One region of the Amycolatopsis sp. NPDC114504 genome, then DNA from elsewhere that is predicted to be linked to it. Evidence: riboswitches for the same ligand, from Rfam matches in the RefSeq annotation. Region 1 holds a riboswitch; the other holds the start of a gene.
What was found. A riboswitch is a leader RNA that binds a small molecule or an ion and turns the genes downstream of it on or off. The one in region 1 is predicted to bind S-adenosylmethionine.
Positions count from the first base shown of each region.

Region 2: another riboswitch for S-adenosylmethionine. It lies ahead of ACZ7PG_RS27245 (methionine ABC transporter ATP-binding protein); the one in region 1 lies ahead of ACZ7PG_RS49860 (aminotransferase class V-fold PLP-dependent enzyme).

Region 1 covers NZ_JBVKDU010000007.1:726,422-730,046, reverse strand. The annotation lists gene ACZ7PG_RS49860 (aminotransferase class V-fold PLP-dependent enzyme) at 1-1,212, opposite strand, end outside; SAM riboswitch class IV at 1,250-1,364, opposite strand; gene ACZ7PG_RS49855 (M23 family metallopeptidase) at 1,447-2,106, opposite strand; gene ACZ7PG_RS49850 (potassium/proton antiporter) at 2,237-3,625, opposite strand, start outside.
Region 2 covers NZ_JBVKDU010000003.1:1,227,656-1,231,280, reverse strand. The annotation lists gene ACZ7PG_RS27255 (transglycosylase family protein) at 1-231, shown strand, start outside; gene rsmA (16S rRNA (adenine(1518)-N(6)/adenine(1519)-N(6))-dimethyltransferase RsmA) at 412-1,248, shown strand; SAM riboswitch class I at 1,387-1,493, shown strand; gene ACZ7PG_RS27245 (methionine ABC transporter ATP-binding protein) at 1,687-2,700, shown strand; gene ACZ7PG_RS27240 (4-(cytidine 5'-diphospho)-2-C-methyl-D-erythritol kinase) at 2,771-3,625, shown strand, end outside.

The DNA of each region.
Region 1 (3,625 bases):
GCCCAGGCCGAGGCTGACGCGGATCGCCTGCCGCCCGTCGCCGCCGGTGACGCCGATGAGCCGCTTGGCCGCGATGTGGGCGCAGAAAGCGCCGTCGCGGACGCCGATGCCGTACTCGGCCGACAGCACCGCGGCCACCCAGCCCGGGTCGAAGCCGTCGAGGACGAAGCTGAGCGTGCCGACGCGGTCGACCGGCGCGTCGAACAGCCGCAGCTCGGCGCAGCCCGGGATGGCCTCGAGACCCTTGCGCAGCCGGGTGAGCAGGGCCTGCTCGTGCGCCACGACGGCGTCCCAGTTCTCGCTGAGCGTCTCGCAGGCGACGCCGAGCGCGTACACGCCGACGGTGTTGGGCGAGCCCGCTTCGTGGCGCTCGGGCCCGGTGTTCCAGACCACCGCGTCCTCGGTGACGAGCTTGGTCGCGCCGCCGCCGGCGAGGTACGGCTTGGCGGCGCGCAGCCAGTCGGCGCGGCCGATCAGCGCACCCGCACCGAAGGGGGCATACAGCTTGTGGCCGGACAGGGCGACGTAGTCGACGTCCAGCTCCTTGATCGAGATCCGGCGGTGCGGGGCCAGCTGGGCGGCGTCGAGCGCGATGCGAGCGCCGTGCTTCCGTGCCACCGCGGCGATCTCGGCCACCGGCAGGAGCTCACCGGTCACATTGGACGCTCCGGTGACGACGACCAACCGCGGTCCCTGCGGGGAGTCCGCGAGGGCTTCGTCCACAGCGGACACTGCCGCGAGACGCGTGCGCGGGGTCGGGATCCGCCGGACGTTCGGGCCCTGCCACGGCAGCAGCGCGGCGTGGTGCTCGGTGTCGAACACGACGACCGTGGTGTGCCGGGGCAGGCTGCGGGCGAGCAGGTTGAAGGAGTCGGTGGTGTTGCGGGTGAAGACGACGGTGTCGGTCCGGCGGGCATCGACGAAGCGACGCAGGACGTCGCGGGTGCGCTCGTAGAGCTTGGTGGAGACCTGCGACGCGAAGCCGGCGCCGCGGTGGACGCTGGCGTACCAGGGCAGGAACTCGTCGACCTTCGCGCGGACGGCGTCGAGACACGGGGCGCTCGCGGCGTGGTCGAGGTTGGCGTAGCCGATGGTTTCGCCGGTGACGAGCGGGACCCGCAGGGACGCCCCGGCGACGGCCGGAACGGCCTGCGGGACAACGAGTCCGGTGAAGTCGGGCGAAGTGCTGGTGCGATCGATGGCGAGAGTCATCGGTGCCTCCTCGGCGGTCCGGGGGACCCCGGCGAGGGGCCCGCGCTTGCCCGTCGCACGACGCGACCGGCCCGGTCTTCACCCGGGGCACCCCACCGCGGAAGGAGGGTTGCCGGCCAGCAAGCCGGGGCTGAACGCTGGCACTCATGACCTGAGCCAGAAGGTAACCGAGAACGCCGCCGCCGGCCAACCCCCGACTCACATTCTGAGACGGCGCTCACACACCGTGAGGTCTCAGAGCTTCGCGCGGAAGCGTCCCGGCAGCTGCGTCACGGCGTTGTCGGCGAGGTGCGTCGCCGTGCCGGTGTACTGCTCGGCGCCCGCGGTGAAGCGCCAGCCGCCGATGGTCTTGCCGTCGACGGCCTCGCCGCTGGCCGCCGCGACGGCCGTCGAGACCTCGGCGAACGACTTGCCGTCCCAGTTCGCCGCCGCCGGGGCGTCCGGCAGGGTCCAGAGCGTGAAGTGCACGTGGGCGCCGGTGCTGCTGCCCCCGCACGGCAGCGCGTTGCCGGTCGAGCCGAGCTCGGCCCCGGCCTCGACGTGCTCACCGTCGGTGACCGTGATGCCCTCCATGTGGTAGTACCCGGTCCGCCAGCCGCCGGCGTGGTCGATGGTCACCCAGTCCCCGCCGGCGCAGTGCTGCAGGTGGACGGTGCCGGCCAGCGGCGCGCGCACGGTGCGGTCGGCCGGGCTGAAGTCGATGGCGTTCTTGACGCCGGTGCTGCCGTCGTCGGAGTGGATGCCGGCCGAGTAGACCTGCTGGCCGGCCTTGAACGGCAGGGCGAGCGCCGGGAACGGGGCGATTTCGGCGGTCGCGGCCGGCGCCGTGGCCAGCCCGAGGATCGCGGTCATCGCGGCGGCGAGGGCCGCCCCACGCACGTGAAGTTTGGTCACCCTGCGTACTCCTTTGGCTCTGCACTCACCCATTCGAACTAACGAATGGAGCGCACAGTAAGCCAAAAGAGGGAACGAAGGGAAGATCGTGTGAGATTTTTGTGGGACAAGCGCCGGACATCGGCACTGGCTAACGGCCCGACTCGCCCTTCCAGCGGGCCAGGCGGCCGGCCCGGTCCACCGCGCGGAGCCGTCGCTCGACGTCGTCGCGGACGCCGCTCGTGGTGACCACCAGCAGCTGGTCGAGCTCCTGGAGCCGGCTGGTCTTCTGCGGCGTGAAGCCGGCGCCTTCGCGCACGACCAGGCTGACCGTCGCGCCCACCGGCAGCCGCAGCTCCGACAGGTACACGCCGTGCAGCTTCGACCCCGGCTGGATGCGGACCTGCAGCAGCTCGGCCCCCAGCTCGTCCAGCGGCGCGGAGTCGACTTCGATCTCGTGCGCCTCGGAGCTCTTCGCCAGCCCGAGCCAGCGCCCGAGCGGCCCGAGCGTCGCGCCCTGGACCAGCGTCAGCACGATGACCAGCACGAACACCGCGTCGACCAGCCGTTGCGCGCCCGGCACCCCCTGCGACAGCGGGATCATGGCGAGCACGATCGGCACCGCGCCGCGCAGGCCCGCCCACGACAGGAACGCCTGTTCCCGCCACGGCAGCCGGAACGGCAGCATCGCCAGCACGACCGACATCGGCCGGGCCAGCAGCAGCACGACGGCCCCCGCGACCAGGCCCGGCAGCACCGACTCGAGCACCCGGCTCGGCGAGGCGAACAGGCCGAGCAGCACGAACAGCCCGATCTGCGCCAGCCAGCCGAGCCCCTCGGCGAACGACAGCGTGTCCGAGCGGTGCGGCAGCCGCGAGTTCCCGAGCACCAGCGCGGCGACGTAGGTGGCGAGCAGCCCGGACGCGTGCAGCAGCTGCCCGGACGAGTACGCGACGACGCACACCGCGACCGTGGCGACCGGGTAGAGACCGGTCGCCGGCAACGCGGCCTTGCGCAGCGCGAGGCCGCCGAGCCAGCCGAAGGCGAGCCCGATCGCCAGCCCTGCCGCGAGTTCGTAGACGACCAGCAGCGGCAGCGTCCAGTCCACAGTGGTGCCTTCGGCCAGCACCACGACGGCGATGTACGCGGGCGCGTCGTTGATGCCCGACTCGAGTTCCAGCGCCCCGGTGAGCCGTTTGCCGATCCCGGCCGAGCGCAGCACGGAGAACACCGCGGCCGCGTCGGTCGAGGCGAGCACCGCGCCCCACAGCAGCGCGAACCGCCAGTCGAGGCCCAGCAGCCAGTGCAGGGCGGCCCCGGTCACCGCGATGCTCACCACAACGGCCACAGTGGACAGTGCGATCCCGATGCCCAGCGCCGGTTTCACCGCCGACCAGCGGGTCGTCAGCCCGCCTTCGGCGAGGATCATGACGAGCGCGGCGAGGCCGAGCGACTGGGTCAGCTCGGGGTTGTCGAACCGGATGCCGAACCCGGCTTCGCCGAGCAGCACGCCGATCGCGAGGTAGAGCAGCAGCGACGG
Region 2 (3,625 bases), on a different contig from region 1:
GACCGCATCGCGCAGTGCGAGTCGGGCGGCAACTGGGCCATCAACACCGGCAACGGCTACTACGGCGGCCTCCAGTTCGACAAGCGCACGTGGGACGCCTACGGCGGCGACGAGTACGCGGCGCTCCCGAACCAGGCTTCGCGCGAGCAGCAGATCGCGATCGCGGAGAAGGTCAAGGCCGGCCGTGGCGGCAGCTACAGCGCTTGGCCGGTCTGCGGCAAGAAGGCCTGACACGCTTTTCGAGCGGCCCCCACCTCGACGAAGTGGGGGCCGTTTCGCGTGCGCGGAAAGGCATCACGCGTGTCCCGAGGGGCATCACCCGTGATCAGGCGGGCATCACGCGTGATGCCCCTCCAATCACGCGTGATGCCTGCTCAGTCACGCGTGATGCCCCATCGGTAAGCTCCAGCGGTGGTTGAACTGTTGGGACCTGCCGAGATCCGCGGGCTGGCGGCCGAGCTGGACGTGCGGCCGACCAAGAAGCTCGGGCAGAACTTCGTGCACGATCCCAACACCGTCCGGCGGATCGTCGAGCTGGCGGACGTCGGCCCGGACGACGTCGTCCTCGAGGTCGGGCCCGGGCTCGGGTCGCTGACCCTCGGGCTGCTCGCCACCGGTGCGCGCGTCGTCGCCGTCGAGATCGATCCCAAGCTCGCCGAACGGCTGCCCAAGACCGTCGCCGACCGGGGGCCCGAGGTCTCGGAACGGCTCCAGGTCGTCACGGCCGACGCGCTGCGGATCACCGACGACCAGTTGCCGCGGCCGACCGCGCTCGTCGCGAACCTGCCCTACAACGTCGCCGTCCCGGTCGTGCTGCACCTGCTCGCCGAGGTGCCGTCGCTCACGTCCGGCCTCGTCATGGTCCAGACCGAGGTCGCCGACCGGATGGCGGCGGGCCCCGGCAGCCGGATCTACGGCGTGCCGAGCGTCAAGCTCGCCTGGTACGGCCCCGCGCGCAAGGTCGGCGCCGTGCCGCGCTCGGTGTTCTGGCCGGTGCCGAACGTCGACTCCGCGCTCGTCGCCTTCGAACGCGGTGACGCTCCGGCGTCGGACGACCGCGATCGGCTCTTCGGCCTCGTGGACGCCGCTTTCTCACAGCGCAGGAAGACGCTCCGCGCCGCGCTCGCCGGCTGGGCGGGCTCGGCCGAGCGGGCCGGGGAGCTGCTCACGGCCGCCGGGATCGACCCGAAGACCCGCGGTGAACAGCTGGACGTGCACGACTTCGCGAGGCTCGCCGCCGCGCGTTAGCACGTCCACAGTGGAAGTCAACGCGGTCCGGCGAAAATACGCCTCTTGACGTGCGATCTCGCGATTCGGACACCTCCACTCGTGTGATCTGGGCCAACAGGCTTGCTTTCGCTCGCCGGGATCGGCTTTACTCGGAAGTGTCCATCCCGAGCGACTGAGAGACCTGGCTCGCCGAAGTCGCAGCAACCACCCCCCGCGGGGAAGGTGCTACCGCCAGGACCGATGGAGGCCGTTTCCGATGAAGAGGGTAGCTCGCCCCCTGCTCCTGACCAGGCGTCGCGTAGTCGACGAAGGCCGCCGCTCCGTGACCGCATGTCGACGCTCCCACTGAGCTTGTCGTAGCCGGTCCACCTCTTCTTCATGCACCGTCCTCAAAGGACGGACTTCGCCTGCGGCCGGGTGCCGCGCGCTGCGCGCACCCCGTTTTCTGGAGCCTTCGTGATCACCGTCGAAAACTTGTCCAAAACCTTTGCCACCAACGGAAACTCGGTCGTCGCCCTGCACGACGTGAGCGTCGAGGTCCAGGCCGGCTCGCTGTTCGGCGTGGTCGGCCCGGCCGGGTCCGGCAAGTCCGTCCTCGCCCGCTGCATCGCGCTGCAGGAGCGGCCCGACCGCGGCGTCGTCCGCCTCGACGGCCTCAACACCGGCACCCTCGACGGCCGCCGGCTGCGCGAAATCCGCCGCCAGCTCGGCGTCGTCTCGACGAAACCGGAGCTGATCGCCGAGCGCACGATCGCCGGCAACATCGCCTCCCCGCTCGAGCAGCTCGGCGTCGACGGCCCGCAGCGCCGCAGCCGGGTCGGCTCGCTGCTCGACCTCGTCGGCCTGACGCAGCGCGCGACGCAGCGTCCCGGTGAGCTGACCGAGGGTCAGCTCCGCCGCGTCGCGGTCGCGAAGGCACTGGCCGCGGCGCCGGCGGTGCTGCTCGCCGACGACCCGACCGCCGGCATCGACCCGGAGGAGGCCGGCGCGGTGCTCACCGTGCTCGACCGCGCCCGCGCCGAGCTGGGCACCACCGTCGTGGTCACGACCCCGGACGCCGGCGTGGTCCGCCGGGTCTGCGACGACGTCGCGGTGCTCGAAGACGGCACGGTCGTCGAGCGCGGCACTGTCCTCGACCTGGTCTCGAACCCGGCCAGCCGCACCGCGCAGGCGCTGCTGCCCGCCATCGAGACCACCCGCGCCCAGATCGCCCGCTACGACCGCTCGGCCGACGTCGTGCTGATCGGTTTCGCTTCGGTCGGCGCGCTGCTGCCCGAGGCCGCGGGCCGGTTCGACGTCGAGTTCGCCACGATCGGCGGCGGCCTGACCCGGATCGGCGACACCCCGGTCGGCCGGTTCCGCCTCGGCGTCCGCGGCGAGCGGGCCGACGCGGCACTGGCGTGGGTCGCCGAGCGCGGCGGCCACGTGACGCACACCGCGCGCGGCCCCCAGGGTGTCGCGGCAGCTTGACCCGAACGCCGTAAACGCCCCGATGCGCACGTCGCATCGGGGCGTTTTCGCGGCCACGTAGGCTGGTCGGGTGCTCGCCGTAGTTCCGCCCCCAGTCACCGTCCGGGTCCCGGCCAAGGTCAACCTGCACCTGGCGGTCGACGACCTGCGCGAAGACGGTTACCACGAGCTGGTGACCGTGTTCCAGGCCTTGTCGCTGACCGACGAGGTGACCGTCGCGGTCACCGAAGAGCCGGGCGTGGAGATCTACGGCGAGGGCGAGGGCTCGGTGCCCGCCGACGGCACCAACCTGGCCTGGCGCGCGGTCGAAGCGCTTTCCGCGCACGTCGGCCGCACCGAAGCGCCGAACGTTCGGGTGGTGCTGCGCAAGGGCATCCCGGTCGCGGGCGGCATGGCGGGCGGCAGTGCCGACGCGGCGGCGACGCTGGTCGGGCTGGCGAGCCTCTGGAACCTCGACGTCACGCGCGACGAGCTGGCCGAGCTCGCCGCCGGGCTGGGCAGCGACGTCCCGTTCGCGCTCTACGGCGGCACCGCGCTGGGCACCGGGCGCGGCGAGCAGCTCGTGCCGGTGCTGTCGCGGCACACTTTCCACTGGGTGCTGGCGTTCGACTCCGAAGGGCTGTCGACGCCGAAGGTGTTCAAGGAGCTGGATCGCCTGCGCGCGGACGGCAACCCGCCGCGGATCGGCTCGCACACCCCGGTCGTCGAGGCGCTGGCTTCGGGCGACCCGCGTCAGCTGGCGCTGTTGCTGGGCAACGACCTCCAGGCGGCGGCGGTTTCGCTGCGGCCGGGGCTGCGCCGGACGCTCCGGGCCGGCGTCAACGCGGGCGCGCTCGCCGGCACGGTCTCCGGCTCCGGCCCGACGTGCGCGTTCCTCTGCGAGGACGCGCAGACCGCGGTCGAGGTCGCCGCGGAGCTGTCGGGC